DNA from 3 places in the Bacillus sp. T-10(2022) genome. Region 3 is predicted to be linked to each of the others. Evidence: riboswitches for the same ligand, from Rfam matches in the RefSeq annotation. Region 3 holds a riboswitch; each other region holds the start of a gene.

Region 1 (11,014 bases), 970 kb from region 3:
GTTTGCTACTCCGTCTTTAATCCCCTCAACATATCCCATAATCGAAGTGATCGGTGTCTTCAAATCATGGGAAATATTGGAGAGAAGCTCTTTGCGATTTTCCTCATACTGAAGCTGAATGTTTACGGACTCTTTTAACTTTTTTCTCATTTCCTCAAACGCTCTATTCAATTGTCCGATTTCATCATTCGAAGTCGCTTTGATTTCAAAGTTTAAATCTCCTGATTTTATCCGCTCTGCGCCTACTTTAAGAATTGAGATCGGTTTGATGATGCTACGTGAAACTAAATAATTTAATAGTCCAATAATCATTACAAACAGTAATAACAATAGAGCGAATAAAATGGGAAAGAGCTCTCGAGTCAGCTCGGCATATGAACTTGCCTTTCTCAATACAAAAATGCTTCCTTCACTTTTATCCGAAAAATAATAATCAAACTTCACATAAGTGAAAAAAGCGTCTTTCATTTTGATTGTGTCCCGCGTATTGATGTTCGTTTCTTCGAACTTGGGAAGTGATTGTATCAAGCCTAGCTTATCTAGTGTTTGAGACGCATACTCAATGTTTTTACCTTTTCTAACGACAATCTTTATATCTCCATGTTCAATCTTCTTCAGCTGTTCTTCGTTTAGAAGCTGCTCAGGGTTATTTTTTGCCAAAAGCTTTAAATCGAGGAACACACTTTCCTCTAATGCAGTCAAAGGTTTTTGGAGATAAGATTTTTTGTATAAATGCTCTATCGCTTTTACATCACCTGTTATCGCAAAAATAAGTAAAAATCCAGCTGCTAAAAACAAAGTGATGGAAATAAGAATTACGCCAACGTAGGACAACAGAAACCTCATTTTAATTGACAAATATTTTCACCCCGTATCGATCTTTCGTTTACTCTTTTATAGAAAAGTTGTTTATCTGCTGTTCTTGCATAAATAAATGTTTCCCACGATAACTTTTCTTAGTATTTAAAAAAACATATCACACAAATCTTAAAATTTTCTAAAATACACAGAAAAAACCCTGATTTTTCATCAAATTCAAAAAGACCAGTCAATATCTACTGACTGGTCTAATCTGGTTAATGAAGTTTTTACGGAATAACACTTCTGTAAATATCATAATCATCCGAGTTTATCGCTAACTTTTTTCTTTACTGGCATCCAAATTTCGCTATATACATTTTCCGATGTACCACTGTGCTTTGTAAAAGAAATTCCAGGTATATCTGCTACTTCATAATCTGAAGAAGGCAACCATTCAGAATAAATTTTTGCGGTAGTTTCTTGAAGCGTAGCAGGAAATGGTCCTTGATTAGGGAAAATTGCCCATAAACTTTCTTCAATAGAAATTTGCTCTAAATCATCGTATGGATTTTCTTTTGTAGTTGCAAAACCAATCATATGAGTTAAGTAGCCTTTTTCTTCCAAGAAACCATCATCAAAATCATAAGATACATTCAAGACTTGATGAGGATATAAATCAGCTAATTGATGCATTTCTTTTCTTTGTTGTTCGGTAATTGACTGGGCTAGTTTTAAGATAGCATTATTTTCACCTTCGAATTGTATTGGCACTCTTTTCGATACACCTACTATATTAAACTTCTCTTTTTTTTCAATTTTGAATTCCATGGATATTCCTCCTCTTATATCTATAAAGAATGAAAATTTGGGAAATGATTTTTGAATTTTGTTTTTAGCTACTTCTGAAGGTAAAAAACCACTCCATCCACGAAAGGCTCTTGAAAATCCTTCTATAGATTGATAGCCATATTTATAAGCAATATCTGTCACTTTTGCTCCGTTTATTAATTCAACATTCGCAACTGATAATCTCCTATTTTTGATATACTCATTCAATGACATTCCAGCCATATACGAAAACATTCTTTTAAAATGATAATCAGATAGTCCTACAATATTTGATATATCTTTTCCAGAGATATCTTCCGTTAAATGTGTTTCGATGTAATCCATTAAATTATTGAATTCTTGTAACATTCATTTCCCTCCTTTACAAATACATATTATCGTTAAAATTTATTACTCACTCGATATTTTTTATACGGAATTTATCGGAACTTGTCTTCCATTATTATTATAGTCACTTAAACAATCATTTCATAACATTCTTTATTAGTCATCTATGTCGTCAAATAGCTATTAAACGTACTCAACTTGTCTTAAACGAATATCATTATTGGTATCAGAGACATTATTCATTAGCACATCCACTGCAAGCTCAAATCTTAGCTGATCAAGATAGTTGAACAATGTATGACCTTCTAGGTATTTCGTAGAAATACCATAGAAGCGATTGAGCCATCGTTAGAGTGATAGCTATTGAATTTTGGATATGGTAGATTCCTTTGACACGTTTCTCCAGTTTTGAACACATACTGTTGAATATGATGCTTCTTTGCAAGTAATTTATAACCTCTAAGAGCATCGGAACAAAGAACAAAATCTGTTCCTAGTCGATTACCTAAATGGAGTTCTAAGCTATCTTTTGTAGGCTTTCCACGTCCAATGACTTTATAGAATGTATTTTTCTCTCGATCACGAGCAATCAGCACACAGATTTGTTCAGTGGAAAGACCTCTTTTTTTAGCACTTCCACCACGTTTTCGAGAAGATCGGTGTGTTGGGATTGCCCCTTTTTGTGATTCTAAAAAATAGGTTTCGTCAACTTCTACGATTTCATTTAGTTCTTCTGCATTGATTTGTGCAAGGGCTGTTAGGATTTTATGTCTCCAGTAGAATAGAGTGACGTAATGAACGCTAATTTCTTTGGCACTATCACGCAAGCTCATACCATCAATCAAGCATGATAAAAAGTCAATCCATTTTTCAGATTTTCGACAATGATAGAGAGGCGTATCAGCAGTTTCCGTAAATGTTTTATCACAGCATTTGCATTTATAACGTTGACGATCCTGTGCAGTTTTACCAAAGCGAACAATTTCATCCATTCCACAGTAAATGCAGCGAAATCCTTTATTAGCTTTCCGTTCATTCACTTCAAGAAATATGGATTTTGATTTAAATAATGGTGTAAGGGTAGTTTTTAACCACGCAAATACACGCTCCTTACCAAATTGGTCTAAGCGTTCAATATCAGTACGAATCTATCAAGCCATTGAAACCACCCCATAAAATTGAAGCATCTATACAATTATCACAGAACGTAAGTTCTCATTTTTCAAATATCAACACATTAGTTTCTATTTGCCCAGAGTTTGTGAGCCATAGAGAAAAAGCGAACGTCCCCATAAGGAAAGTCCGCTTTTTACAAATTTCAAAAAAAGTTCACCTGTTCTTCTCATTAATTTGGTGAAACGATCATTTGGTCATCCAATCTAATATCGTCAATCGACCAAAACCAATTATTTTTCGCATTATGCATTCTCCATTGTAATTTCATAGAAGAAGCATCTTCAGGAACCTTAATCGATTTAACTTCATACTTATTCAAAACATGTCCATTTTTATTATCCGAAGCAGCTTTATTGTCATAAACGAGAACTTGTTGTTTTTCCCCATTATCAAAGACAGCAGTTACTTCAGCTGTTTGCGTTCCTTCTTGTTTATAGTGGGATGCAAACCCTAGGTATAAATCTTTTGCATCATCAACTTTTACAGAAGGTGAAGTTAAAGTACTATCAAAAAAGCCTTTTGCTGCTGGTGAACCGTTATCATCCCATTCATCAGGATCCGCTACTGCTATAACACCTTTACCAAGTTCAAATTTGTTACGCTCCTGGTCTTCTGCTTTTGTCCAAAAGTCCTTTGTTGTGAAGCTCCAACCTTGCCACTCTTCTGTACCAGCTGGCATATTCGAGCTGTTTGTAACCGACCAGCCATTAGGAGCTGTATGGCTCCACCCGAGAATGGAACTTGGAATGTTTTCATTCACTGCTGGCTTTAATGCAGACTCTAATTGGTCAAAACTTTCTCCAAGCATCATGTTGACGAATACATTTATATTCTTGGAGCCAATTATTTGGCCTCCCTCGTAAGCAGTAATCTTGAATTGTGATGAACCCGAAATCTCCTTGCTAGGTGTAGCTTTTATTGGCAACATTTTTTCTTCAGTTCCTGATAGCTCATACTCAAGTTCATTGTGCTCCACACTCCAACCTTCTGGTGCATCAACTTTAATTTTCCCTTTCACACTTTTACTTCCATAATTTTTCATCTTCACTTGGAGTGCAGTCGATTCACCTTCCGTTACTAAAGCAGGAGAAGCTTGTGCCGAGACCATTTCCAGGGCTTTTGTCTGACCATCAGCCAGTAACACCCTTTTACTGCTATTGTTAAATGAATCTAGTGCTTGTACCTTAATTTCATAATCAGTACCTGGCTTAAGTCCAGCAACTGGGAACTCTAAATTCTTTGGCACAGGGTCATAATAGAATTCAGAAAATGCGGTGAAATCTGCGTCCAGCTCCCCTGTTTCCTTGTTTTTGGCGGTAATGTGATAAGAATGTACGAGTGCGTTATCTTTTGCCTGTGGAAATGTTACATTTAAACTTCTTAGTGTCGATTTTTCTTCTACAATCGAAGCCTTGTCTTTACCTGCAAAAACCGGTGGTAACTGATCTCGATCGTCTGTATATTTAAATTTATTTTTTTTAGAAGGATTTTTTATTACCCATGGTTTTCCAGTCCAATCGTCTTTATGAAAGTCACGTTTTTTAATGACAACTTCATTATTATAAACTTCTACAATCATTCCTTGACTAATATCCCGATATCCTTCTGGATGGAACCCTTGAAGTTTGCCTGGCTCCAATTCCAAATAACTAACAGAAGACGTGCCAACTGACGTAAAGTCTTTTTGATGAATCGTTCTAGGGTCTTCAAGTGGATAATGAGAATGGCCTGAAAATGTAATCACCTGTGGATGTTTCTTTAAAGTATCATATAAAAGTTCTTTATTTTCCTGAGTTCCCCACAAGTCACTTCCATACACAGTGTCTTTAATGTGTTGATGAAGAAAAACAAAGATTGGTTGGTCCGGATTTTCTTTTTCTGCTGCAGCTAATTTTTCACCTAGCCAGTTTATTTGATTAACAGAATATAAACCATGCGTATTACCATTTTCCGGACTTAACGTAATAAAATCATATCCATTTACTTTTTTATGATAGTAAAGAGATTCCATTCCTGTTTTCTCGAGAAAACGATCTTGTGCCTTTTCAACGGAAAGTCCATTCCAATAATCATGGTTCCCCATTGTAAACATGGATTGGACATCACCTTGTTTCTTCTCATTATAAATGGAGAAGAACTTATCGTATTCAGAAGCGTATCCATAGTCCGTTAAATCCCCAACGACAACAAAAGCATCCTGTCTAGGCGCAGCTTTATTTAATTGATCCATGGCTGTTCTGAACTTGTTCATATCAGCTGTGGATCCATCATCAATATGTACATCACTGATTACTGGAAAAACGAGCTCTGGTTTACGTTTATTATCTGAATTTGAAGATTCCGAGAATGCTTGTACACTTGATAAAGAAGTTGTTAATCCTACCGTTACAACTGTCAGCATCGCTGCAAATTTATATTTCCCTTTCAAAATCAATACCTCCTATTTATCGTTTAGCTAATTATGTATTTTTTTAACAGATCGACAAATATCCTCCTTGTTTATAAATTTTTATGGTGTTTACCAATTAAAATAGTAACTTTACATTATTAATAAAATATAAGACCAATGTAATTTATATATTAATAAATCAAAAAAAAACTATGGCCAGTATTCGTTCCATTCACTTTTGTCTCGTTTTTGGTATTGATTTTCCTTTTCTTAATGGGAATGGGGTACTATCCCTTAACTCCGTAGATACCCGTAAAATGGTAATATTTATACAGATGGTAAATGATTCCATAGTACATAGAAATACCAATTTTCATATGGTAAAGTCTAGAAGAAGGAAAGGAGAGAGGTTATTATAAAAAAATTATTAAATATTGTGATGGTAATGACTCTTGTCTTTGGAGTGTTTTTTGCGATTGCACCGATGAATAAAGCATTTGCCTTGTCCTACGATAATACAAACCCTTATTCTACAGGTTGTGCTTCTAAAAGCCCAATCACCTATGAAACAGAATATATCTATAAAAACGGTGTGAAAATTGGATATGTGCAGCTAAAAGGAAGTGCGTATTGTCATACGGCGTGGGGTTACTTAAAGTTTTATTCATCTGCTCCTTACGATTATTATGCAAATGTTTGGGTTGACAGTTTTAATGGCACGACTAAGAGAGCATTTACAAGTTGTGCTAGTTCCGGTGGAAACGGATGGATAATGAAAGGGCAGACATCATGTTATACTGCACAATTATGGAATTTAGATCCGTATAATGCTTTGGCCAAAGCAGGTATTTATTCTTCAAGCGGGGCTCTCATTATTTCTGCGAACACCGGTCGTTATTAATGAGATACTAATGAAAACTTCCTGTTAACGACAGTAGAATTGCATTTTTGCCATCTTTCCCATTTTGCCTACTATGCACAATCCATTTCGCAGTTCAATGCGTGATCAATTTTCTTTGTTAACACCCCCACGAATCTTAATGGCTTTTTTCATTTCATCTCATGGATTTGGAACGAGATACGTATGCTGTTTATATGTATCTCGTTCCAATCCTGAATCAATGGTATCCTACAGACAATTGAAGCGATCGTTTTCTTGCTTCCTACGTCACGGATTTTCATATCTTGCTGTCCTCCCCCACCTTGATACCTTCTATAAGATATATCTATTGTCAAAACTGACTATAAAAGGTTGAAATCTTTCATACAGTTTGTTTTATAAATCTATAAATGTTGAGATTACATAATACTAAAAAAGATGAATCCAGCCCTATACCGTATCCATTTCCATTGATAATCCATGTATTCTAAAAATTATTTCTAAATTGGCCTTGCAATAGAAAGGATTCCTTGTTATATTACAGTCAATTAAATATTTTCTTACTTCATACTTTTTGAAGTGAGGATAGAGGAGCAAAGACCATTAGTACACATTTTGAGGAGAATGAGATCCTATGACTATTGTGGAAAGGGGAATTTGCCGAAGCGGAAAGAATCTCATGTTCTTGAAGCTGGTTCTGCTATTGAATAAATACAGGACTGTCATATAGGAAACTATATGGAGGGCTATCTTATGCGCGGAAACATTTTTTGGTAAATATTGTTTCTACTGCAGCAGCGAATCCTCGTTGTTGCTTTTTTGCGTTTACTCCTGAATGGCCCTAACCACCTCTGAATATTTTTTAAAAAATTATACAAAAGGGTGTGAAGTTATGAATTTTGGCCAAGTTTTAACCGCAATGGTTACCCCGTTTAATCATAATGATGAGGTTGATTTTAATGCTACGAGAACTTTAGTGAATTATTTAATTGCTAATGGTTCTGATGGATTAGTAATAGCTGGTACAACTGGAGAGTCCCCTACATTAACTCAAGAAGAGAAAGTAGAATTATTCAAATTTGTTGTTGAAGTTGTTGATGGAAGAGTTCCAGTCATAGCTGGAACCGGCTCAAATAACACGAGAGCTTCTATCAGCTTGACAAGGCAAGCAGAGGCAGCAGGAGTCGACGGAATCATGCTCGTTACCCCATACTATAACAAGCCGTCTCAAGAAGGATTATTTCAGCACTTTAGCGCTATTGCCCATTCAACATCATTACCGGTAATGCTTTATAATATTCCAGGACGAAGTGTTGTAAACATGTCAGTGGAGACGATTGTTAACCTCTCGAAAATCAACAATATCGTGGCAGTAAAAGAGGCAAGTGGTGACTTAGATGCCATGGCACAAATCATTAGCAAAACAACTAGTGATTTTACATTGTACAGCGGCGATGATGGGTTAACATTACCGGTTTTAGCCATCGGTGGAACAGGTATTATTTCGGTTTCTTCACACATAATTGGTAATGAAATGCAAGAAATGATCAATAGCTTTAAAAATGGTGATGTCCAAGGTGCTGCTTCTACGCATCGTAAACTTCTTCCAATCATGAAAGCATTATTTACTGCACCAAGCCCGGCACCAGTAAAATCAGCATTAAATATGCGGGGGTTAAATGTTGGAGGTGTCCGCTTACCGATGGTCCCTTTAAACGATGAAGAAAAAAGAGCACTGCAAATAGCTTTACAACCTAGTAATGAAGAAGCTGTTTTGTTAAATAAATAAAGATAATGATTCTTTCAGCTATACTTTAATACCGATTTTCTAATTAAAGACCATAATAAACGGGATAAAATTTTAAAAAGCAGTGCAACTCATAAAGAGTGCACTGCTTTTTAATCGATGCAAGGCTCATTGCTTAAACTAGTTGAGCAGAATGGATTTATATTTACTAATATAAATTGATAATGAATAAATAGCCTATGTTTCTCTTTAGAAAGGCTATTTTTTTCTCCAAACCCTTTTATTTCATGGCCTGATGTTGCTGTTCTTCATTTTGATCCTTGCAGCAGACTTTATGTTTCCAAATTTAAGGACTTCATTTTTTTATTCTTTCTTCTACTTCTCTCTTTCTCTTGTTCTATCAAAAACGTTCGATAATGTGTACTTTTACGAACGGGACTTTTCTTCCTATATGGGTAAAACTGTTGAATATTTAATTTCTCTGAGAGCTAGGCTAGTTTGAATTTTTGTTATACCTAGTTTATTTAACTTTCTAATAAATATTTCTAATTCCTTCCGATCTTTGTTAGCCACTTTTAGAAGATAATCATACTCACCTGTTAAACAATGACACTCTAATACTTCCGACATAGAAGCTAACGCCTTTTCCAAAACTTCCAGTTCTTCTGCTTGATGTATATTCGTACTAATAAAAATGAAACATAATAAATCAAAACCTAGCTTCTCCTGGTTTAAAATTGCTACTTGTGCATTAATAAACCCTTCATTTTCCAAACGTTTTATCCTTGAATGTATAGCTGGTGGAGATAATTTGACACGCTTTGCAAGCTCAGTATTGCTTAACTGTGCATCCTTTTGCAGTAAATCTAAAATTTGAATATCAACATTATCTAGAACCTTGCTTACGATAGATTCCACTTATAGTCACTCCTTTTACAAATGTTCCAAAAACGGTATCATCTAAAAGCCAAAACTTAATTTAATTCTGTATATCAGCAATATTTTTTAATATTATTTTAAGTTTCTTCTATTATACAAAATAACATATTAACTAACGATCTAAAATGTTAAAATTATTAGTAATTAATTATGAAAATTGAAATGTCATTGTGCACAATGGCTTCGATCTTTTTTCACTTAAACTGTGAAAGATGAAAAGGAGCAAAAAGATATGAAATATTATTATTTTTCGTTATTACTTTTAACAAGTTTATTATGGGGTGGAAACTTTGTCGTAGGTAAATCGCTTGTCGGTCATGCTTCTCCGATGACGTTGACAAGTTTAAGGTGGATCATTGCTATTAGTTGTCTTTGGCCAATTGTATGGTGGAAAGAAAAAAAGATATTTCCTCCTCGAAGTGCAATCCTTCCTTTATTTTTGATGGGAATTACAGGTGTGGTTCTATTTAACCTATTACAATTTGTAGCATTGGAGAAAACATCCGCGACTAATGTTGGATTAATATCAACATTAAACATGATTTCAATTGCTGTTTTTTCATTTTTCTTTTTAAAAGAAAGAATTAATATTCTACAAATGTTTTCTATGTTATTTTCGCTTATTGGCGTAATACTTGTACTTTCAAAAGGAAATATTGATCTTTTCCTTTCATTACGATTTAATACAGGTGATTTATATATGATGGCTGCTGTATGCGTTTGGGGAATATATTCCGTTTGTAGCAAATGGGCGATGATAACAACAACACCCATGATGTCTACATTATATTCTGGTATATTTGGACTTATAGTTCTTCTTCCGTTTAATTTTTCTGATTTTACAGTTTCTAATATAAATACTTCTTTCATACAATCTATTTTATATACAGGCGTTATCTCAACTGTAGCATGTATGGTACTTTGGAACATTGGTGTACAAAAATTAGGTACAACAACATCAGGTATTTTCTTGAATTTCAATCCTATTTTCACTGCAATTTTAGCCTTTCTATTATTAGGTGAAAAAATGACGTGGGTACAAGGAATTGGTAGTGGTATCGTGATTATAGGTTGTTATTTGTTCTCTTATTTTAAAGCGAAGGTGATTTTCAAAAAGAATTCTAGACAATCGCAGATTCAAGCATGATTTTTTTTAAAGTCTAAAAACGTAATATCCCTCGTGATTAATTTTCTATATATACAAACAAGCCTGATCCAAGGTGGATACAGGCTCATTTGTTCAAAAACTTTCCCGATAAGGAATTAATAAAAAAGTGCTAATTTTAACATCTTACATGCTTGCGTTTAAATCCAATCCTTCCTGTATCGACTTCTTTTTGAATACTTTCGTAAGCATTTAGAAAACTGCTTTTTTTCTTGTCCAATTTGACTATTCCTATTGCCTTTGCGGTCTCGACTGCCTTTTCATGGAGCGGCAAATATAAAATCCCCATTCATAGCGGATTTCGTTCGTTCTGGCGAATCGTGAATTTTATTTTTCACAAGATCAAGCATATTGAAATTTTGCTTTCTGAAAATTCATCGTCTAGTCGATTCCCTAAAAGCACCGTCTAGCTGAAGAGCTTTATTCCTCGGGGACCTACGATGCTATGTCCTATGAAGGCATTATTCGGATTATGATCGTTGGATGGATGCTGCGTATTTTTATCTGACCGATTTAGTAGACGCTGTAACTTTATCAGAGTCAGATATTGCACAAGAAGTTGCTGATAAATGGAATTATTATTTTGCACTTCCTTCTTTTTAAAATTTTCCGCTGTGAGTGATGGCGAATATTTTACAAACTGATTTGATAAGAATCTCCTTTTTCTGGATCAGACATAACATTCACCTTTTTTACTGGGATTTCATCACTGCCCATCAAGCTTTATCAAATCATTATCAT
Region 2 (11,014 bases), 1.1 Mb from region 3:
ATAATGGGCAATCGCAATCCCTACCCAGGTAACGAATCCCGCCATGCCTGAAGCATTCAATAACCAGATATAAACGACGCCATCACCGAAAAATGAAGCTAAGAATGCAACGCAGCCAACTAATGAAGTCACGATAAGTGCATTCACAGGTACTCCTCTTTTATCTAACTTGCCTAGGAATTTCGGTGCTTTCCCATCACGTGCCAAGTCCCATAGCATACGGGTTGAAGCGTACATGCCAGAGTTACCTGCAGAGAGTACGGATGATAAAATGATCGCGTTCATGATGGATGCAGCAAATGCAAGGCCGGCCCGTTCAAATACAAGCGTGAATGGACTTACGGCAACATCTTGACTCAATAAACGTGAATCCGTAAACGGAATGATCATTCCAATAACGAAAATTGCAAGGATATAGAACAAGAGGATGCGCCAGAAAACGGATCTAATCGCTTTAGGGATATTTTTTTCTGGATCTTCACTTTCACCAGCAGTCACTCCAAGCAATTCCGTTCCTTGGAATGAAAAGCCGGCAGCCATGAATACGCCTAGAATCGTGAAGAACCCTCCGTTAAAGGGACCTTCGCCCATTGTGAAATTGGAAAAACCAATTGGGTCATTCCCACCCATGATTCCGAGAATGATCAGAACACCCGTAATCAAGAAAATGACGACTGTCACGACCTTGATCATGGCGAACCAGAATTCTGTTTCCCCGAAACCTTTAACTGACATGTAATTGATAAGAAACATAGTGATTAACGCAATGGCACTCCAGATAAATGAAGGGCTATCCGGGAACCAGAACTTCATAATTAAGACAACGGCTGCCAATTCGGCGGCAATGGTGATTGCCCAGTTATACCAGTAGTTCCAACCAATCGCAAAACCGAAAGACGGATCGACGAATTTGGATGCATAGACACGGAACGAACCGGCCACTGGCATGAACGCTGCCATTTCTGCAAGACTTGTCATTAAGTAATAAACCATGATGCCGATGACCGCGTATGCCACCAAGGCCCCGCCGGGTCCGGCTGAATGAATGGCCCCGCCACTAGCTAAAAATAAACCTGTTCCAATCGTTCCACCTAATGAAATCATCATTAAATGACGCGCTTTCAGGCTCCTTTTCAGTTCAGTAGGGCTTGATGGTGATTGTGAATTTGACAATTGATGTTACACTCCTTTTTATTGGAAGGGAACGAAAAATAAAAAAACAGCAGTCGAAAAAGATCGACGGCTGTTTATAATAAACCCGTTTATCCTTCCGAAGATAGCTCCCCACGCTTTTTGAAAAAACGTGACAGTGGTGTTCCTGTTCGGTAACACCGCCAGCAAGAATATACATGGAATATACCCTAACTTCGGCAACTTATCCTTTCAAACGGAGTCTTTAATTTTCCAGAATCTCGTCCGCTTTACTTTTATAAGCTGCAGCCTCTAACTCATCGGTAAATGAGGAAGTATTCAATTTTCTAATATCGTTGCGCCAGCTTGTAAGTGACGTCGGACGATTGTACTCATGAAATTCATGCAATCGTAAAAGATTGCTAGTAATTGAGTAAACTTTACTATATCAAAATTATAAAATAACTTTTGGGATATCGCAATGATTATTTTATGTGGTTATTTTTTCCTAGTAAATGAAAGATGGCAGTAAGGAAGAATTCAAATATAAAACATCCTGATAACTAAACGGTACTCCTTTTTATAAGGGCGTAGTCCAGTTTTACATGTTTGACCACTTCAGGATTCTCAAATAGATCCACTGCCATTTTACCAATCCATTCCAGCGGTAAGGAAATGGTCGTGATGTCGAGCATTTCACTCAGGCTATCATTATTGAAGCCGAGAATGGCCACATCTTCCGGTACCCTTATACCCGATTTCTTAGCGGTAAGAATGAAGCCTGCCGCCGTGTCATCATTCGTGATGATGAGAGCTTCAGGTTTGTCCATCATTGAATTCCAATCCTTAAACAATTGTTCACCGTCTTTGATGTGATAACTGCCTTCAAACAGCCATTCTTTATTGTTTATCAGTTTATGTTTTCTCATGATATCGTTAAAGGCCTTTGTACGATGGGAACTATTTCTGCTCTTTTTACGGCCGAGGCTGTATCCGATTTTCTTATATCCTTTAGCAATCACGTACTCAAGGGCACAGGAGAAAGCTGCATAATGATCAATGCTGATGGATGAGAATTCAGCCTGGGCTGTATCTTCACATAAAATAATCGGTCCGTATTTTTGATAATCCAAGAGGATTTTCATTTCCGAAATCCTTGAACAAACGATAATGCCATCGAGCTGCTTCATTTGCAGCATATTAAAAGCCTGGATCTCTTTCTCCCTGTCATAATTTGTTTGAAAGATGACGATATGACAGCCAATTGCATTTGCCTGTTTAGTAATTCCGTTAACGATTGCCCCGTAATATGGGTGATTGTTGAAGGGAATGATGACGCCGATAAGATTGGTTTTGCCTTTTGAAAGATGAATGGCGTTGATGTTTCTCGTATAATTCAAACGATCGATCGCTTCTAAGACGCTCTTTCTTTTATCGGGGCTTACATATGGATGATCATTCAATACACGAGACACTGTTGAGACAGATACACCAGCACATTGAGCTATTTCTTTAATATTTGTCATGGTATCACCGTTTTTTCTTTTTTTATATTGTACAGTATGAAACCCATTTCAGGGCAAGGGAACAGTGTGGGACTGCTGAAGATTTATTCTAATAAGGTCTTGTTATGGTATTGGTTTCATCCTTTAAGATTGGTTTAAGTCTTAGAGGAGGAGGAAATCATGATGTTCCAAACTTTAATCACCCTGTTTGTGCTTTGCGGAATTGAATTGGGATTTGCGTACTTGGCAATTTCCTTGAAACAGGAAAAATGAGTGGAAATGCCCGTCAATAATTCCGCGGCATTACGCGTGGAAACCGCGTTTACTCATGAATTTCACGTCGTCCAGAAATAGCTCCCTTAGTTTATGTTCACCATTAAAACTCCACAATATAAATATAACTTCATCGTACGGAATGACTGACTGTCAGGAAGCTGCCTAGTAGCTTCCTGACAGTTTTTGCTGTGTGTAAAAGTCATTCACCTTTTTGAAATGTTTAAAAATAGTTGCACTTTTTTGTATATTTGTGTATAGTATAAAATAAGTTGTGTAGAGGAAACTTTTTAGCATTTGCGACAATGTAAAAAAATTTACACTTAGTTTTGCACATGGCAAACTATTTTAGAAAGATGAAAAAGGGAGGGAATATGGATGGGTTTTCTAAAATCTATTGGGGGCGTGCTTGCTGCATTGCTGATTTTAACGGGGTGCGGCAATGATACGGCCGATAGGGATAAAGGCAATGGCAAGCTGAATGTCGTTACAACAACGGGAATGATTGGGGATTTGGTTGAGAATATCGGCGGTAAACATGTCGAGGTCACCAGTTTAATGGGACCGGGAGTCGACCCCCATCTATATAAAGCGACACAGGGTGATGTTAAGACACTGGATTCGGCTGATATGATTTTTTATAATGGATTGCATCTTGAAGGGAAAATGACGGATATATTTGAAATGATGAGCAAGGATAAACCGACGATTGCGGTAACGGAGGACTTCAAGGAGAACCAGCTACGCAAAGTGAGTGCAACGGAACATGATCCCCACGTATGGTTTGATGTAAAGCTTTGGATCGTTGCGGCGGAGGCAGTGAAGAAAGAATTGATTGCCAATGATCAGGAGCATGAAGCAGAGTATCGTGAAAATTATGAGGAGTACATTCTGCAATTGGAGGAACTTGATAAATATGTTCAAGAGGAAATTAATAAAGTACCGGAAGATCAACGGGTGCTCGTTACAGCACATGATGCTTTTGGATACTACGGGCAGTCATATGGCCTGGACGTAAGAGGGCTCCAAGGAATCAATACATTATCGGAATATGGATCAAAAGATGTGACGGATATGCGGAATTATCTAGTGGAGAACAAAATAAAAGCGATTTTCATAGAGTCAAGTGTACCAAGGAAGGCTATCGAGGCTGTCATTCAAGGAGCAGGTAAGCAGGGTCACAAGGTGGAAATCGGCGGGGAATTGTTCTCGGATGCAATGGGTGAAAAAGGGACGGAAGAAGGAACGTATATCGGAATGGTCCGTCATAATACCGACACCATCGTCCGTGCTTTGAAATAAGGGGGAGAAACTATGAATCAAGCAGCTTTGAAGGTCGAGAATTTAACGATTGCTTATCATAAGAAGCCGGTTGTCGAAGATGTCTCATTTGAGGTGCCGGAAGGAAATTTAATTGGTATCATTGGCCCCAATGGAGCAGGGAAGTCCACTTTGATAAAGGGAATACTCGAATTGATCCCAAAAATATCAGGACAAATCACAATAAAGGGTTCTACTTATAAATCGATGAGGAAGAGTATCGGGTATGTACCACAGCGGGAGTCAGTGGATTGGGATTTTCCGACCAACGCACTCGATGTCGTGATGATGGGCAGATATGGTCATCTCGGATGGCTGAAGCGGCCAGGTAAGTCCGAAAGACAGAAGGGGATGGAGTGCCTGGAAAAGGTGGGGATGGCTGAATATGCTAACCGCCAGATCAGCCAGCTATCAGGCGGACAGCAGCAACGGATATTCCTGGCCCGTGCATTGGCACAGGAAGCGGATATTTATTTTATGGATGAACCGTTCGTAGGGGTGGATGCCGCAACGGAGAAAGCAATCATACAATTGCTGATGGAATTGAAGGAAAAAGGCAAAACCGTTCTGGTTGTGCACCATGATCTATCCACCGTGAAGGAATATTTCGACTGGACGATGTTATTGAATAAAAAGGTGATGAAAATAGGTCCGACAGAGGAAGTGTTCATTCCCGAATACTTACAGGCAACATATGGAGGCCGCCTAGCGATAATCTCAGACACAAAGTCCGGCCTTTTATTAAAATGAGGTGCACACGATGAACATACTGGATATTATTACTGATCCAAATACAAGGTGGATATTGCTTGGCACGATGTTTCTCGGATTAAGCAGCGGGGTCATCGGGAGCTTTGCCTACCTCAGAAAGCAGTCTTTGCTTGGTGACACGCTCGCACATGCAGCATTACCCGGTATCTGTGTGGCCTTTATGTTAACTGGAGTGAAATCCACTTCCTACTTTCTAATAGGTGCTGCACTGGCTGGCTTAGTGGCTGTCTTCTTGATCAGTGTGCTTACGAGATATAGTAAGATCAAGCAGGATGCGGCCTTGGGAATCGTATTATCTTCCTTCTTTGGCTTCGGAATTGTCATGCTTACGCAGATCCAGCAGAGCGAGTATGGAAACCAGAGTGGATTGGATACGTTTTTATTCGGACAGACGGCGTCAATGGTCATGTCCGATGTGTATATGATGATGACGGTTTCCTTTATTCTCATATTCACTTGTACCGTATTTTTTAAAGAATTCAAATTACTTTCCTTTGACCCTGGGTTTGCTAAGGGGATGGGATTGCCGGTTGTTTTTCTGGATTATTTCATCATGATGCTGATCGTGGCAGCTGTAGTGATCGGTATCCAGGCTGTAGGCGTCGTATTGATGGCATCTTTACTGATCACGCCTGCGGTTTCTGCCAGGTATTGGACTGAGCGGCTGCATATCATGGTCATCCTGTCTGGTATATTCGGAATGTTGAGCGGTGTTTCTGGAACGTTGATAAGTACATCGGTCAATGATTTGCCAACAGGACCGTTAATTGTCTTATCCGCGACGGTATGGTTTTTCTTTTCCATGCTTTTTGCACCTAAACGCGGAGTGCTTTCATCTGTATGGAGAAGGGTATCGACGAAAAAGAAATATTCTCTCGAACAGGATAGAAGGAAAGGGAGCCACTCATCATGAATGATTTTTGGATTATCTTAGTCGGAGCATTAGTGGCGGGTTCTTGCAGTGTATTAGGGTGTTTTTTGATAGTCAGGAAAATGACGTTGATTGGGGATGCAATCAGTCATTCCGTTTTGCCGGGAATCGTATTGGCATTTTTAATAACCGGAACCCGTGATTCGGTTCCAATGCTGATCGGGGCTGCTGCGCTCGGCTTGCTTACCGTATTCTTGATCCAGCTTTTCCAATCGTCGGGCGTTCAATCCGACGCGGCGATCGGGATTGTATTCACTTCCCTTTTTGCAACGGGGATCGTACTCGTGAGCCTGTATACGCAACAAATAGATTTTGATCTTGAACATGTCCTTTATGGCGAAATAGCTTATTCTCCCTGGAACACGATGACAATCGCGGGAATCGAAGCTGGACCAAAAGCTGTTTGGATAGTCGGCAGTTGTTTTATCCTGAACCTCATACTGATTTTCCTTTTCTTCAAACAGTTTAAACTCGTTTCATTTGATCCATCACTTGCGGCTGCAATGGGGATTCCTGTACTGTTCTTTCATTACTTATTGATGAGCCTCATTTCACTGACAACTGTTGCTTCTTTTGATAGTGTAGGCTCCATTTTAGTAGTTGGAATGCTCATCATACCTGCGGCAACAGCTTATCTGCTTTCAGACCGTTTAAGCAGCATGATATGGGTCAGTATCGGGGTAGGGGTGCTAAGTTCCGTCATCGGCTACTATTCTGCCACCATTTTGGATGCCTCGATATCAGGCTGCATGGTGGGTTCGGCCGCCATATTATTCGGATTGGCCTTTCTCTTCTCCCCAAGCCATGGATTGGTCAGCCTATTGCTGAAACGGAGAAAATCAAAGGAATCACATGCATAGCTCTCCATGCCTACAGGCTTCATGGAAATAACTCCATGAAGCCTGTAAACTATTCTTCTATATAGTTGTGATTTTATTTGTTTAAAGTATAATGAATAAGTGTATTTATAGATATATCGCAGGAGCCTTTTTAAGGGAGAGTTAAGTATGGAAGAACAAAATAAATTTTCATCACGAATAGATTTTTCTTTGGTCACAATATTGCTGTTATTATGCGTTGGAAGCTGCTTAGCAATCTATAGTGCCCAAACGACTGGACAGTACGCTGAAAACTTCTTAATTAAACAAATTTTTTGGTATATAGTTGGAATCGGAATCGTATTAGGTTTCATCACCTTGGATTCTGATCAGTTGAAAAAAATATCTTGGTACGCCTATGGCTTCGGATTATTTTTGCTTTTTTTGCTGATCATTATGCCGGAAAGCATCGTTCCTGTCCGTAATGGTGCGAAAAGTTGGTTCATCATTCCGGGAATCGGTTCGATTCAGCCATCGGAATTCATGAAGGTTTTCCTCATCCTGGCTTTAGCGAATGTTATCTCAAACCATCATCTCAAAAACACGCTGAAAACGATTCAAACGGATATCTGGCTGCTTATTAAAATCGGTCTAGTGACCGGTGCCCCCTTATTGTTAATCATGCAACAGCCGGATTTGGGCACCTCGCTTGTCATCATGTCCATCATGCTCGGAATGATTTTCATCTCAGGGGTAACATGGAAGATCCTGCTGCCAATCGTTTCGGGAGGAATTGTCATCGCTTCAACGGTCCTGTACTTTGTACTTTGGAAGCCGGAAATCCTGGAAAAATACCTAGGGGTAAAATCCTATCAATTCGGCCGTATCTATTCTTGGCTGGACCCATATAATTATGCCAGCTCCGAAGGGTATCACTTAACAAAATCCTTACTGGCCATCGGCTCCGGCCAGACCACAGGCAAGGGAATCGGCTCGAGGGAAGTGTATTTGCCTGAGAGTCATTCGGATTTCATTTTCAGCATCATCGGTGAAGAATTCGGCTTCATCGGATCAAGTATCATTATTTCCTTGTTTTTCCTATTGATTTACCATATAACAAAAACGGGAATGGACACGAAAAATAACTTCTATACATATATCTGTGTTGGCGTTATAAGCATGTTGACGTTTCACGTTTTTCAAAATATCGGCATGACTGTAGGCCTTTTACCGATAACGGGGATTCCGCTTCCATTTATCAGTTATGGAGGAAGCTCGCTGATGGGGAACATGATGGCCATGGGCTTAATATTCAGCATTCGGTATCACTATAAGAAGTATATGTTTTCAACGGATATCTAAATATAAAGCCGGCCCCGATGGGCCGGTTTTTTTTGTAGCAAAAAAACAAAAGGAGCAGAATCCACTCCCCTGAATGTTTGCTTATTGAATGTTCGTTCCAGATGGAAATTGATTTTTATAATCGGAAAATTGTTGATACGATTGGCCTAAGTTGGTAGCTTGCGCCTTTTCTAAACTATACCAGCCTTTTTCGAACATAAGGTTATAGAGTTCACGCTGCATCTCCTGATTTTCTTTGGCAACGGAGAAAATGTCTTGGAATAATGCTTGGTTACTCATTTCATGCAGGGCAACGGAAAGGGAGTTGCAAAAGTACTTTTCAGTTGAAAGCATATCGTTTATAAAATCCCTGTCATTCATTTGCGGTGTCTTTGCCACGGGAGATTCTGGATTTTGGACTTTGTTTTCATTGGGCATCAAGAACCCTCCTTTACTGGTATTGTTGTTGACCCTGATTTTGGTCGGGGTTCAAATGTTTCAAAATGGTATCGTAATGGCGTTGATGCATGAGTCCGCACCGATTTAACGCATCAATGATTTGCGGGTCCTTGCATTGTGTGGCAAAAAAATGTGCTTTTTTAACTGCATTCAGATTCCATGCAAGCATATCTGTTAAGTATAAGCTATCTTTCACCGTGACCATTTCCGGCGGCTGTTTCATAAAGCCGGTGGACTGCTGTTGGCTGTTAAACGAATTTTGCTGTTCCATCATTGCTACCTCCTTAAGTGTTCTTTAAACGAGCTTAATTTTCCCTTCTGGATTTTTTTTATTCTTGATTCTAAATATCTGAAAAGTGAATTAAATGGTAAAATAATCTTGTGCATCTATTTTCCAAAATGATTTGGAGGGGAATGCAGATGGAAAGAATATTGAAAAATCTATTCCTTTTTTTATCAAAGAACAAAGGCATGACAAAGGCAGCGAAAAAATACGGGCTGCGGTTTGGGGCATCTCGTTTCGTGGCAGGAGAATCCTTGGATATGGCATGTGAAGTGATTGCAGATCTTAACCGGAAAGGGCTTGCCGTCACCATTGATTATTTAGGTGAATTCATTGAAGATGAACAAGAAGCAGGGAAGATGGCAGATGAGTGCATTGAAGCAATCCGCATGATTGGCAGAAATGAACTGGATTCACAGTTATCCCTGAAGCTGACCTCGATGGGCTTGGATGTGTCCGAACGAGTCGTAATGAATAACATGCGGAGGATCTTGGATGAAGCTAAGGCCCATCAGGTTTTCGTGACGCTTGATATGGAAGATTTTCCGCGCTGTCAGCCGACTTTGGATGTATTCAAAAATCTAAAGTCTGAATATAATGAATTGGGGACTGTCATCCAAGCTTATCTGTATCGGACTGAGAAGGATATTGAGGAGCTGGATGCATACCATCCGAATCTAAGGCTTGTTAAAGGGGCTTATAAAGAACCAAGTGAAGTGGCTTTTCCCGAGAAAAAAGATGTGGATGAGAATTTCAAGAAAATCATCAACAAGCATATGCAAAATGGCAATTACACAGCCGTTGCCACGCATGATGACAAAATCATTGATTATACGAGGGAATTGGTCAAAGATCAGGGAATTCCCCGGGATCGATTTGAATTCCAAATGTTATATGGTATCCGCAATGAAAAGCAGCTCGAACTTGCTAAAGAAGGATATAAGGTAAGGGTGTATGTTCCTTATGGTACGGATTGGTATGGATACTTCATGCGCCGCCTTGCGGAGAGACCGGCCAATATTGCTTTCGTTTTAAAAGGCCTATTCAAGAAATAGGAAGCGAGAGCCGCCCCGGATAAGGGACGGCTGCTCAAATTAAGAAGGATTATCTTTTGAACTGATTGTTCTGGCTGTTCACTTTATTGATTCCGTGTTGACGTTCAGCGCCAGGGCCGGCGTTGCCTTTAACGCTTGCTGCGCTTACGGCTGCTTTAGAAGGATTATCTTTACGCTTCATTATATAAGTCACCTCCACCCCGGTTATTTTTTACTGAACGGAGGAGAAATAACCAAAGGAACTCGGAGAAAAAAATATTTTTTTCCTGTTTAATCATTGCGGAATTTCCAAATATATTCTATATTAGTAATAAGAAAAAATATTCAAAATTTTTTTGAATTAAAAATGAATGAGCATTCATTCAATAAATTGCGTAAGGGGGATATGAACTTGGTTCGACAAATACGAAAGGCTGCTGTTCTAGGGTCAGGAGTTATGGGATCAGGGATTGCTGCACACCTTGCTAACATCGGCATTCCGACTTTATTATTGGATATTGTACCTCGTGAACTCACTGAGGATGAAAAGAAAAAGGGACTGACATTAGATAATAAACAAGTGCGTAACCGCATCAGCCAAACAGCGATTACGAAACTTTTAAAACAGAAACCAGCTCCGCTTTCAGCTAAGGGAAACATTGCGTTGATCGAGGCAGGAAACCTGGAAGATGATATAAGTCGTTTAAAGGATGTCGATTGGATCATCGAAGTGGTCGTTGAGAAGCTTGAGGTTAAGCAAAGTGTGTTTGCCCAGGTTGATCAGCATCGTAAACCAGGAAGCATCGTTTCATCGAATACCTCCGGAATTTCAATTGAAGCGATGGCAGAAGGCCGTTCGGAGGACTTTCAAAAGCACTTCCTGGGAACCCACTTCTTCAATCCGCCGCGTTATCTTAAGTTGTTGGAGCTCATCCCGACTGAAGCAACTTCACCAGAAGTGCTCGAATACATGAAACGATTCGGCGAAGATGTACTGGGAAAAGGTGTCGTCGAAGCCAAGGATACCCCTAACTTTATCGCAAACCGCATTGGAACTTATGGTTTATTGGTCACTCTGCGGGAAATGCAAAAAGGCGGATACAGTGTTGGTGAGGTCGATTCGGTTACAGGTCCGTTGATTGGAAGGG
Region 3 (11,014 bases):
GAAACTGTAAGACCCCAGCTCACTGCAAATGACCATAATCCATTAGCAAAGTGGAAGATTGCCGAGATAATACCAACTATATAGAACACAATCATAAATGGACTAGAGAAAATTTCAGCCATCATGTCAAAGTTAACTTCAGCACCCATAGCTGCTTGAATTCTAGTTGCCCATATATGCCAAACAAGGAAAATCAACGTTATGATTCCAGTTAGACGTTGCAGCATGAACATCCAGTTACGGAAGAAACTAAATCTGCCTAAATTGTTTTTTGCTGTAAAGGCAATATAAATTCCGTACACAGCATGGAAAATGAGCGGTAGATAGATGACGACCCATTCTACCAAAATCTTCACGGGCGTATACTCAATTAAATGAACTGCCCCATTAAAAGTCTCTTCTCCTTTTGTTGCCATAAAGTTTACCGATAAATGAAAAATTAGGAATAGACCAATTGGAATTACTCCTAGAAGTGAATGAAGCCTGCGATTCCCAAACTCACGATTTTTTGCCACTAAGTGCCCCCCCTTAATTTGTGAAAAATCATGCAAAGATAAACTGGTGGCTACCTTTTATCTCCGCGTGAAAATACAGTATAGAGTCAAAAAAACTCCTCCATACTTCCTTTACAATTATGTGACATGTCCATTTTACTCCTGACTTCTATGTGCGTCAAGAAAACGGATACAAGAAATCTCTTTTTCAGAATAGATTTTATTGGATTAAATTGGCTATTTTTTGTATGTCAAGATGATATTTTGAATAAATTTCTAATTTAACTATTAATATCTCGGTATAATTTCTCATTTTTTTCCAATTGTTATTTAAATAAATAAAAAACAGTATAATTTGCAAAAGAAATACGTTTATAATAGATTTACAGAAAGAGGCGATAAATTATGAAAAAAAATATTGCTGCTGCGATAGAAGAAGAGATTCAAACTGAAGAAATTCAAACTGAAGAATTCCAAGTTCCAGCTTTCGGATACGAATTAATCAGAGAAGTTCTATTGAACGATATTCTCGGAAAAGACTCTAATCAAATCCTCTATTGGGCAGGTAAACAATTAGCAAGAAAATTCCCATTGAATGGCGATCAGGAAGTGATTGAATTTTTCCAAAGCGCTGGATGGGGCAATCTGGAAATCTTGAAGTATACGAAACACGAGATGGAATTATCCCTGACGGGTGAAATAATCAGCCGCCGCCTGGATTTACACCCTGATTGTCACTTCCAACTTGAAGCAGGTTTCCTTGCCGAGCAGTTTACACTGCAAAAAAAATTCCTCAGCGAATCAACGGAAGAAATCAAACGCCGCGCAAAAAAAGTGATATTCACCATCCAATGGGATCCCAGAGATCCAATCTAATGAGCCCTTAAAACAGACTTACCCTTTTTACCGGAAGTCTGTTTTTTATTGGACTCCTGACACTTAAGCTAGCACATTTGCATGCTGACCTAGTTTAAATGCTTCATGAAGAGATTCGACCGCCTTCACCATTTCCTTTTCATTGACGACAGTCGAAACTTTAATTTCCGATGTGCTGACCATTTTCACCTGGATGCCTGTATTGGCCATCACTTCAAACATCTCGGCAGCCACTCCCGGATTGGATACCATACCAGAACCGACGATGGACACTTTGGCCAATCCGCTCTCCGTTTCGACTCGGTCGAATCCCAATTGTTCTTTATTATTTTCCAGCACGATCAAGGCCGCTTCCGTATCTTCACTTTTTGTGGAAAAAGATAGATTGGTCGTATCCTCGGCAGTCATGCTTTGAATGATGATGTCCACATTGATCCGGTTTTTCGCAAGTGTTGTGAAGATTGTGGATAATGCACCAAGTGATTGGGGCAAACCATATATTGTGACCCTCGTAATACTGTCTTCAAAAGCAATTCCGCGTACAATTAAGTTTTCTTCCATAGTTGCTTCCTCCTCAATGATCGTTCCTGATTCTCTCTCCATGCTTGAACGGACTTCAAGCGGAATTTGATAATTTTTTGCATATTCGACAGCCCTTGGATGAAGGACGCCTGCCCCCAGGTTGGCAAGTTCCAGCATTTCATCATAAGAAATGGATTGGAGTTTTCGTGCGCCTTTTATGTAGCGAGGGTCCGTTGTGAAAACGCCCGTTACATCCGTATAAATATCGCATCTATCCGCATTCAGCGCTGCAGCGATGGCAACCGCCGTCGTATCGGAACCGCCTCGCCCTAAGGTAGTGATTTCCCCATTTGCATCGTTACCCTGGAAACCGGCGACGACCACTATTTTCTTCTCCTGTAGCTTAGCTTGGATCCTCGTGGCATCGATGTTTAAAATCCGGGCATTCCCATGAACGGATTCCGTTTGCATGCCAGCCTGCCAGCCAGTATACGAAATGGCTTCATGTCCTTTTTCAATCAATGCCATCGTTAACAGGGAAATCGTTACCTGTTCCCCCGTAGTCAAAAGCATATCCATTTCCCTCTTGCTCGGGGTTCCGGAAATATCCCGGGCCATGGACACCAATTGATCCGTGGTTTTCCCCATGGCTGAAACAACGACGACTACCTCATTTCCATTCTGCGCTTCCTCGATTACCCGATCGGCAACATTTTTGATTTTTTCTACGCTTCCGACGGATGTTCCGCCAAATTTTTGAACGATTAATGCCATCCTCATGCACCCTCTCTACCTTTTTAGGCAATAAAAAAAGCAATGAGAAATATCTCATTGCTGTGATCACATATCTAAATACTGTAAACACAGTGAGATAGCTCTCCAGGGTATAAACCCTGACAATCCGCCATTTATTAAATGTCGGACCAGGAAAACAAGGTATGAGTCTTGTATTCCTTCGGCGTCATCCCCTTTCAAAACCTTTCATGGAAGCTCATACTTCTCCAGGTTTTTACTCTTGAATTCCGCACCTCTATCAGCACTTTTAAGTTGTCTAGTTAAAAATTCTTTTTAATCATAGCATAGAGATTTATCGGTAGCAAGATTATTCTTGTAATTTTCTAACGATTCCCTCGGCTACCCCTTTTGGCATGCCAGCTTCCATGATTTCCTCGGCCGTCGCCTCTTTGATTTTCTTCAATGATCCAAAATGCCTTAATAATTGCTTCCTTCGCTTTTCCCCGACTCCTGGAATATCATCAAGCTGGGAGTGAACTGCATTTTTCCCGCGTAGCTGGCGATGAAACGTAATCGCGAACCGATGCACTTCATCCTGAATTCTTTGCAATAGGTAAAATTCCTGGCTCCGTGAATCAAGAGGTACGATTTCAAGCGGATTTCCGATCATCAATTGCGAGGTCCTATGCTTTTCATCCTTAATGAGGCCTGAAAGTGGAATATCAAGGCCCAATTCATTTTCCAGAATATCCCGAACGGCTTCGACATGTCCCTTTCCGCCATCAATGATGATCAAGTCCGGAAGCGGCAGCCCTTCTTTCAATACTCGTGAATACCTTCTTCTGACCACTTCACGCATCGATTCATAATCATCAGGTCCCTGGACCGTCTTGATCTTATATTTTCGGTACTCTCTTTTTTCCGGCTTCCCATCAATGAACACGACTAAAGCGGAAACGGGATCACTTCCCTGGATATTGGAGTTATCGAAAGCTTCAATTCGATGCGGGGTGTAGATACCCAGTTGCTTCCCGAGGTTTTCCACCGCATTGATCGTTCTTTCTTCATCCCTTTCTATCAAAGAGAATTTTTCCTGAAGCGCGATGGAGGCATTTTTATTCGCCAATTTAAGCATGTCTTTTTTCGCTCCCCGTTTCGGGTGAATCGTTTTGACACCAAGCAGCCCTTCGGCCATTTCGGCATCCACTGATTCAGGCAGCAAGATTTCCTTTGGTTTAAAGTGGTTCGTAATCTCGTAAAACTGACCGAGGAATGTAAGAAGTTCCTGTTCGGGTTCATCGTAGACCGGAAAAAGCGAAACATCCCTTTCTATCAATTTACCCTGCCTGACAAAAAATACCTGAACGCACATCCAACCTTTATCATAGGCAAAGCCAAATACATCCCTGTCGATGAAATCGGTCGTCATCATTTTCTGCTTCTCCATCGTAATATCGATGTGGGCAATCTTGTCACGGAACTCCTTGGCCCTCTCGAAATCGAGCTCTTCCGATGCCTCCAGCATTTTTACAGTCAGTTCTTTTTTTATTTCAGTATGCCCGCCGTTCAAGAACCGGTTGATATCCTCGACCATTTTTTTATATTCCTGTTCCTCTACATCATATACACATGGGGCCAGGCACTGGCCAAGGTGATAGTAGAGACAAACGCGATCCGGTAACGTATTGCATTTTCTTAGGGGATAGATGCGGTCGAGCAATTTTTTCGTTTCGTTAGCTGCAAATGCATTCGGATAAGGGCCGAAATATTTCCCTTTGTCTTTTTTGACTTTTCGCGTAATGATTAGACGCGGGTGGCGTTCCGCAGTCAGCTTGATGAAAGGATACGTCTTATCATCCTTTAGCATGACATTATATTTTGGGTCATGTTTTTTGATTAAGTTCAACTCTAAAATAAGAGCCTCGATGTTGGAAGAGGTGACGATGTATTCGAAATCCTCAATCTCATTCACGAGTCGAAATGTTTTCCCATCATGAGATCCCGTAAAATAAGAACGGACACGATTTTTCAACACTTTCGCTTTGCCTACATAGATGATCGTTCCCTGACGATCTTTCATTAAATAACAACCAGGTTGATCGGGAAGAAGGGCAAGTTTATTCTTTATTTGTTGATTCATGCATTCAGCCTCCTGTTCTCCCTTTTTTACAATCATTATATATCAAGATAGCGAAAAAAGCTTCAAGTCCGCAGACTTGAAGCTTTTTTTAGCTATCTTACTATTACGCGTGTTTTGCAATAAGTTCAGCAAGTGCTTCTTTAGGTTGGAAACCAACAACCTTATCGACCACTTCACCGTCTTTAAGCACGATTAATGTCGGGATGCTCATCACACCGAATTTTCCAGCTGTTTCTTGGTTTTCATCTACATCCACTTTTACGATTTTTGCTGTATCGCCAATTTCAGTATCAAGCTCTTGAAGAACAGGAGCGATCATTTTACAAGGTCCGCACCATGGAGCCCAAAAATCTACAAGAACGACACCTTCGCTAGTATCTGTTGTGAAAGTCTGGTCAGTTGCATTTACAATAGCCATATATATTTCCTCCTCAAATTTACTCAAATAACTAAAAACAGTATACCACTGTTGCTCAAATCGATGCTAATATTTTGCTTCAGTGGTAGGATGTCCAAAAAAAGAGTAATTATGCAGGCCAAACCCCCTCCCCATTAGCGCAAATAAAGGGGCAAGACATGTATCGGCTTATGCCGAATGTCTTGCCCCTCATCAGTATTATTTCTATTACGCGTTAACTTTAAGTTTTTTGAATTCTTCCGTAAGTAATGGAACGACCTCGAAAAGATCTCCGACAATTCCATAATCAGCCACATTGAATATGTTAGCTTCCGGGTCTTTATTGATGGCAACGATAACCTTGGAGTTGGACATTCCTGCTAAATGCTGGATCGCACCGGAAATTCCGCAGGCGATATAAAGGTCAGGTGTTACGACTTTACCCGTTTGCCCGATTTGTAATGAGTAATCGCAATAGTCTGCATCACATGCTCCGCGGGAAGCTCCTACCGCTCCGCCAAGAACCTGTGCCAGTTCCTTTAATGGTTCAAAACCATCTTCACTTTTCACGCCACGGCCACCCGCGATGATTACTTTCGCTTCTGAAAGGTCGACCCCTTCACTGGCTTTTCTAACAACATCCTTAATGATTGTCCGTAAGTCCTTAATATCCACACTTAATGTAGAAACATCACCAGAGCGGGACTCATCTTTCGCTAATGGTTCGATATTGTTCGGACGGATTGTCGCGAAAATCACGCCATCTGTAACAATTTTCTTTTCAAATGCTTTACCAGAATAGATTGGGCGGGTGAAAACGATATTTCCGCCTTCTTCTTCAATGGATGTAACGTCGGAAATCAATCCTGATTCAAGTTTTCCAGCCAATTTAGGTGCAAGGTCTTTTCCTAAGGCCGTATGTCCAAAGAAAATCCCTTCTGGCTTTTCCTGCTCGATGACGGCAAGCAAGCTTTGCGCATATCCATCTGAAGTATATTGTTTCAATTGATTATTTTCGACTGCAATAACCCGCTCTGCACCATACTGGATCAATTCATTACCGAAATTTTGAACACTGTCACCAACTAAAACACCAACGATTTCCCCGCCATCCGCAGCAAGCTTAGCCGCACCGATAGCTTCAAATGATACATTTCTTAGTGAACCATCACGAACTTCGCCCAATACAAGAAACTTTCTAGCCATTTATAAAAACCTCCTGTGCTCTATTTTTCTTTTTGTCGTGTGTTGTTGTTTTGAAAAGTACCGTTTCGATTAAATCACTTTTGCTTCACTGCGTAATAATTGAACTAGCTCGCTAACTTGAGCACTGATTTCTCCGTCCAAAACTTTTCCAGCTTCTTTTTTAGCAGGAAGGTAAATTTCAATCGTTTTTGTTTTGGCCTCAACATCGTCTTCTTCCAAATCCAGGTCATCCAATTCCAATTCTTCAAGCGGTTTTTTCTTCGCCTTCATGATTCCTGGCAATGAAGGATAACGTGGCTCATTTAGCCCTTGTTGCGCTGTCACCAATAATGGAAGAGATGCTTCGATCGTTTCAGAGTCCCCTTCGACATCACGGATAACGCTTACATTTCCATTTGCTATGTCCAATTTAGTAATGGTTGTAATATAAGGAATCTCCAAAATTTCGGCAACGCGTGGTCCCACTTGACCAGAGCCGCCATCGATTGCAACGTTCCCTGCAATGATTAGATCGGCATTTTTATCTTTTAAGTATTCGCCAATAATTTTGGCAGTCGTGAATTGGTCGCCATTTTCTATGTCGTCTTCTATATTTATCAATACGGCTTTGTCAGCACCCATTGCCAGCGCCGTACGTAATTGCTTTTCAGCCTCTTCTGTTCCGACGGAAATAACCGTTACTTCGCCGCCTTGTGCATCACGCACCTGGATTGCTTCTTCAACTGCATACTCATCGTATGGATTAATGATGAATTCTGCTCCATCCTCATTAATTTTCCCGTTGGATAGCGTAATTTTTTCTTCTGTATCAAATGTTCTTTTCAGCAGTACATAAATGTTCACGATAATACCTCCCGAATAATTTGAGTTTTGAAGATTATGAATTTTATTGATATATAGTAATGTTCTACAGATTTCACCAAAATCCTGCATGATATATAAAAATAGTTATTTATACCGAAACATCATTTCCCTTTGAATACTGCTTCCCTTTTTTCAATGAAAGCGGCGATTCCTTCTTGTGCATCAGCAGTATCGAAAGCCTGGCCAAAGAGGGCGGCTTCCCTTTCCACACCTTTATGGTAGGAATCATGCTTGGAATAATTCAATAACTCAATGGCCGACTTTAATGCCAGTGGGCTTTTCTTGGCAATTTTATTGGCTAGATCCTTAGCCTTTGGAATCAGTTCTTCATCCGTGAAGGCATGATTCGCCAATCCGCATTGCACAGCTTGGGTGCCTGAAATGGGTTCACTTGTAAACAGCATTTCAGCTGCCTTTGCCATGCCTACGTAACGAGGAAGACGTTGGGTCCCAGCAAACCCTGGGATTAAGCCCAACTGCAGCTCAGGCAAACCAAGTTTAGCCCTTTCGGTGACTAAGCGGATGTGGCAGGCCATAGCCAGCTCCAATCCTCCGCCAAGCGCCGCTCCATGGATGGCTGCAATGACCGGTTTTGGAAAAGATTCGATTTTCTCAAATACAGATTGACCATTCTTGGTCAGCTTCTCGAAAGCTTTCCCGTCTTTCACTTCCGTAAACTCTTTAATGTCTGCTCCTGCAGAGAAGAATCTTCCTTCACCATGAAGAAAGACAACCCGTACTGCTTCGTCTTTCTCAATTTGATCGAAGGCCTGTGAAAGCTCTCCGATGATAGCCGAAGAAAGTGCATTTGCTGGTGCATGATCAATCGTTATAAAAGCCACATGATTTTCGACAGAAAGCTTAAGATATTCCATATCAATCCCTCCAGGCATGCTAGTCAAACTTTTTTGAAAATTCTATATGTATCACTTCCAGTTAAAGCTAGAAGCAGAATTAACCGTTTCTTTCGAGGATAGCTAGCCATCCTCGAAAGAATCGTTAACTTTTCAGGCCACAGCCGCCAATCAGCAAGCGGTGAACGTCTGGTGCAAGGTCAGGAAGCGAATACTTTTGCTCATTCATGACCCAAGTCGTCACAGTTTCATCAATCGTTCCAAAAATCATCTGCCTGGCAAGTAAATTATTTAAATCAGGCAGGAATTCGCCGTTCTCTTTTCCTTCTATAATGATCTGATCGATTAAATTTAAATACCCTCTTAACACATCATTAATTCTAAGGCGCAATTCTTTATTCGACTGTCTTAATTCCAACTGAGTGACAATTGCTAAATTCACGTCTTCTGAAAGGTTTTGAAAATGTTTTTGGATGAGCACATGCAGTTTTTCCGAAGCAGTGGTCTTTCCTTTTATCTCTTCTTCAATCTGTTCCACAAAATAGCCCATCTTTTCATGGAATAATGATATTAAGATATCTTCTTTATTTTTAAAATAAAGATAGATGGTGCCATCCGCTACTCCTGCCTGCTTGGCGATTTTGGATACTTGGGCTTGATAGTAACCGTTTTGGGCAATTACAATAACGGCCGCATCAATAATTTGATTATACTTTGGTCTGTTGCTTTTCACTGGATGTCCCCTTTCAGAAAATGAATGAACCATCATTCATATTTCTATCATAAAATGACGACCCTTTACTGTCAAGCAAAACTTCTAAGGGTCCTGACATTCCACTCTGTTCATTGTACAGTCCCCATCCATAGGTTGTCCAGTTGTTCTGCGAAACGGAGCCCTCTTCCGCTGCTCCGTTAAAAGGGGGTGCCTGTTTAAGCTTCTTTTCTTTCCTCGGATATTTTTTTCTTTTCTTCCTCGATAAGGACTCTTCTCAGGATTTTTCCTATCGTCGTTTTAGGAAGTTCATCCCTGAATTCATAGCTGCGCGGCACCTTATAGGAAGCCAGGTTCTTTCTGGCAAATTCATTCAATTCCTCTTCAGTGACCCTGGCATTTTTTTTCAGGACGACATAGGCCTTGACGGTCTCCCCGCGATAAGGGTCAGGGATGCCTGCCACAACTACTTCCTGTATGGCCTCATGCTCGTATAGCACCTCTTCCACCTCACGTGGATATATATTGAAACCGCCCGCAATGATTGTATCCTTTTTCCTCTCGACGACATAAAAGAACCCCTGCTCATCCATGTAACCCAGATCGCCTGTAAGCAGCCAGCCATTTTTAAAGGTTTTTTCCGTTTCATCCGGACGGTTCCAATAACCTTTCATTACCTGTGGTCCTTTTATGGCAATCTCGCCTATTTCATTCGGAGGAAGCTCTTCATTGGATTCCAGGGACAGAATCGCCGAGTCAGTGTCCGGCCACGGCAGTCCAACGCTTCCTTTTACACGCGGCTGATCCCAAATGAAATTAGCATGTGTCACCGGTGAGGTTTCTGAAAGTCCATAGCCTTCAACAAGCTTCCCGCCGGTAATTTTCTCAAACTGCTCCTGGACCTCTAAGGGCAATGATGCAGAACCGCTTATACAGGCATTGATGGAAGAAAGATCATATTTAGCGATATCCGGATGGTTCAAGAGACCGATATACATCGTTGGCGCACCTGGAAACATGGTCGGTTTCTGTTTTTGGATGGTTTTAAGCGTCGCTTCGACATCAAACTTTGGCATGATGATCATGGTGTTCCCTTCCATGACGGAAAGTACCAAGACTGTAGTCATGCCGTACACATGGAAGAAAGGCAGAATCGCAAGGATCCTTTCCTCACCGCGCTTATTTTTATAAAGCCAAGCATTGCACATTTTCGTATTTGCCAGCAAGTTCTTATGGGTAAGCATTACCCCTTTGGGAAAGCCAGTTGTCCCGCCTGTATATTGCAAAAGGGCAAGGTCATTATCCACATCGATCGGCACAGTGACGACTTCTTCAGTGATGATCTTTCGTTTCATGATTTCGGAAAATAAATGATGATTCCCTTCATGCTCAACATTGATGACAATGCCGTATTGCTTTTTTTGAATAAAAGGATAGATTAGATTTTTCGGGAATGGCAAATATTCCTTGATAGCGGTTACAATTATATGTTCTAAATCCGTTCTTGATGCCACTGCAGAAACACGGGGAAATAAAATATCCATCGCTAAAATTATCTTCGCTCCGGAATCTTTCATTTGATATTCTAATTCACGTTCCGTATAGGTTGGGTTCGTTTGAACGACGACTCCTCCGGCCATCAATATCCCAAAAAAGCTTATGACACCCTGAGGGCAGTTAGGAAGCATGACGGCAACGCGTTCACCTTTTTGAAGTCCGATACTTTTTAAATAGGCTGCAAACTTTAAAGCAGATTCATGCACTTCCCGGAAAGTTAGTTCTTTTCCCTGGAAATGAATCGATACTTTATCAGGGAATTCTTCGGCTGATTCCTTCAAAAAAGAATAAAGAGGTTTATCTTCGTACGACAAAACAGCGGGTATCTGTTCCGGATAAATAGCTTGCCATGGCTTATTGCTCATTTGCCCCCTCCTTCTGAATATTCTCAATACTCTTTATCATTATAATACAATCGGGATTTTCTTACAATTGCCGAATTTCAGAGTATAAAAACCTTATGATGAGAAGCAGGCCAGTATATATGTCCTATGCCAACCACAGGGAATATTGGATGAAACACTTAAAAAGGGAAACAAAAAAAAGGAGTGGTTCCACTCCATACAGACTGTAGACAAATTAGAGTAGAACCAGTTTACCTTCAATTCTAGTAAAGGTTTCATCTCATATAAAGAATAAAAAAATCATGGAGTATAA

Evidence for each region. A riboswitch is a leader RNA that binds a small molecule or an ion and turns the genes downstream of it on or off. The one in region 3 is predicted to bind lysine.
Region 1: linked by a shared signal. The riboswitch ahead of dapA (4-hydroxy-tetrahydrodipicolinate synthase) and the one ahead of OSJ91_RS19935 (aspartate kinase) in region 3 are both predicted to bind lysine.
Region 2: linked by a shared signal. The riboswitch ahead of OSJ91_RS25810 (amino acid permease) and the one ahead of OSJ91_RS19935 (aspartate kinase) in region 3 are both predicted to bind lysine.

Annotation. Positions count from the first base shown of each region.
Region 1 is NZ_CP113518.1:3,107,230-3,118,243, forward strand. It holds gene OSJ91_RS15145 (sensor histidine kinase) at 1-858, opposite strand, end outside; gene OSJ91_RS15150 (AraC family transcriptional regulator) at 1,120-1,998, opposite strand; gene OSJ91_RS15155 (IS1595 family transposase) at 2,283-3,017, opposite strand; gene OSJ91_RS15160 (metallophosphoesterase) at 3,323-5,581, opposite strand; gene OSJ91_RS15165 (DUF2690 domain-containing protein) at 6,027-6,443, shown strand; gene OSJ91_RS15170 (hypothetical protein) at 6,593-6,724, opposite strand; lysine riboswitch at 7,001-7,179, shown strand; gene dapA (4-hydroxy-tetrahydrodipicolinate synthase) at 7,315-8,211, shown strand; gene OSJ91_RS15180 (Lrp/AsnC family transcriptional regulator) at 8,617-9,087, opposite strand; gene OSJ91_RS15185 (DMT family transporter) at 9,341-10,255, shown strand; partial or broken gene OSJ91_RS15190 (DNA alkylation repair protein) at 10,392-10,673, opposite strand.
Region 2 is NZ_CP113518.1:5,191,824-5,202,837, reverse strand. It holds gene OSJ91_RS25810 (amino acid permease) at 1-1,173, opposite strand, end outside; lysine riboswitch at 1,270-1,454, opposite strand; gene OSJ91_RS25805 (LacI family DNA-binding transcriptional regulator) at 1,695-2,657, opposite strand; gene OSJ91_RS25800 (metal ABC transporter solute-binding protein, Zn/Mn family) at 3,288-4,211, shown strand; gene OSJ91_RS25795 (metal ABC transporter ATP-binding protein) at 4,224-4,979, shown strand; gene OSJ91_RS25790 (metal ABC transporter permease) at 4,990-5,913, shown strand; gene OSJ91_RS25785 (metal ABC transporter permease) at 5,910-6,791, shown strand; gene OSJ91_RS25780 (FtsW/RodA/SpoVE family cell cycle protein) at 6,939-8,111, shown strand; gene OSJ91_RS25775 (spore coat protein) at 8,193-8,528, opposite strand; gene OSJ91_RS25770 (hypothetical protein) at 8,542-8,820, opposite strand; gene OSJ91_RS25765 (proline dehydrogenase family protein) at 8,970-9,887, shown strand; gene OSJ91_RS25760 (YuzL family protein) at 9,937-10,071, opposite strand; gene OSJ91_RS25755 (3-hydroxyacyl-CoA dehydrogenase/enoyl-CoA hydratase family protein) at 10,279-11,014, shown strand, end outside.
Region 3 is NZ_CP113518.1:4,072,916-4,083,929, forward strand. It holds gene OSJ91_RS19925 (succinate dehydrogenase cytochrome b558 subunit) at 1-515, opposite strand, end outside; gene OSJ91_RS19930 (YslB family protein) at 900-1,370, shown strand; gene OSJ91_RS19935 (aspartate kinase) at 1,434-2,666, opposite strand; lysine riboswitch at 2,757-2,933, opposite strand; gene uvrC (excinuclease ABC subunit UvrC) at 2,995-4,767, opposite strand; gene trxA (thioredoxin) at 4,871-5,191, opposite strand; gene OSJ91_RS19950 (electron transfer flavoprotein subunit alpha/FixB family protein) at 5,393-6,370, opposite strand; gene OSJ91_RS19955 (electron transfer flavoprotein subunit beta/FixA family protein) at 6,440-7,213, opposite strand; gene OSJ91_RS19960 (enoyl-CoA hydratase) at 7,336-8,109, opposite strand; gene fadR (fatty acid metabolism transcriptional regulator FadR) at 8,234-8,821, opposite strand; gene OSJ91_RS19970 (long-chain-fatty-acid--CoA ligase) at 9,019-10,722, opposite strand.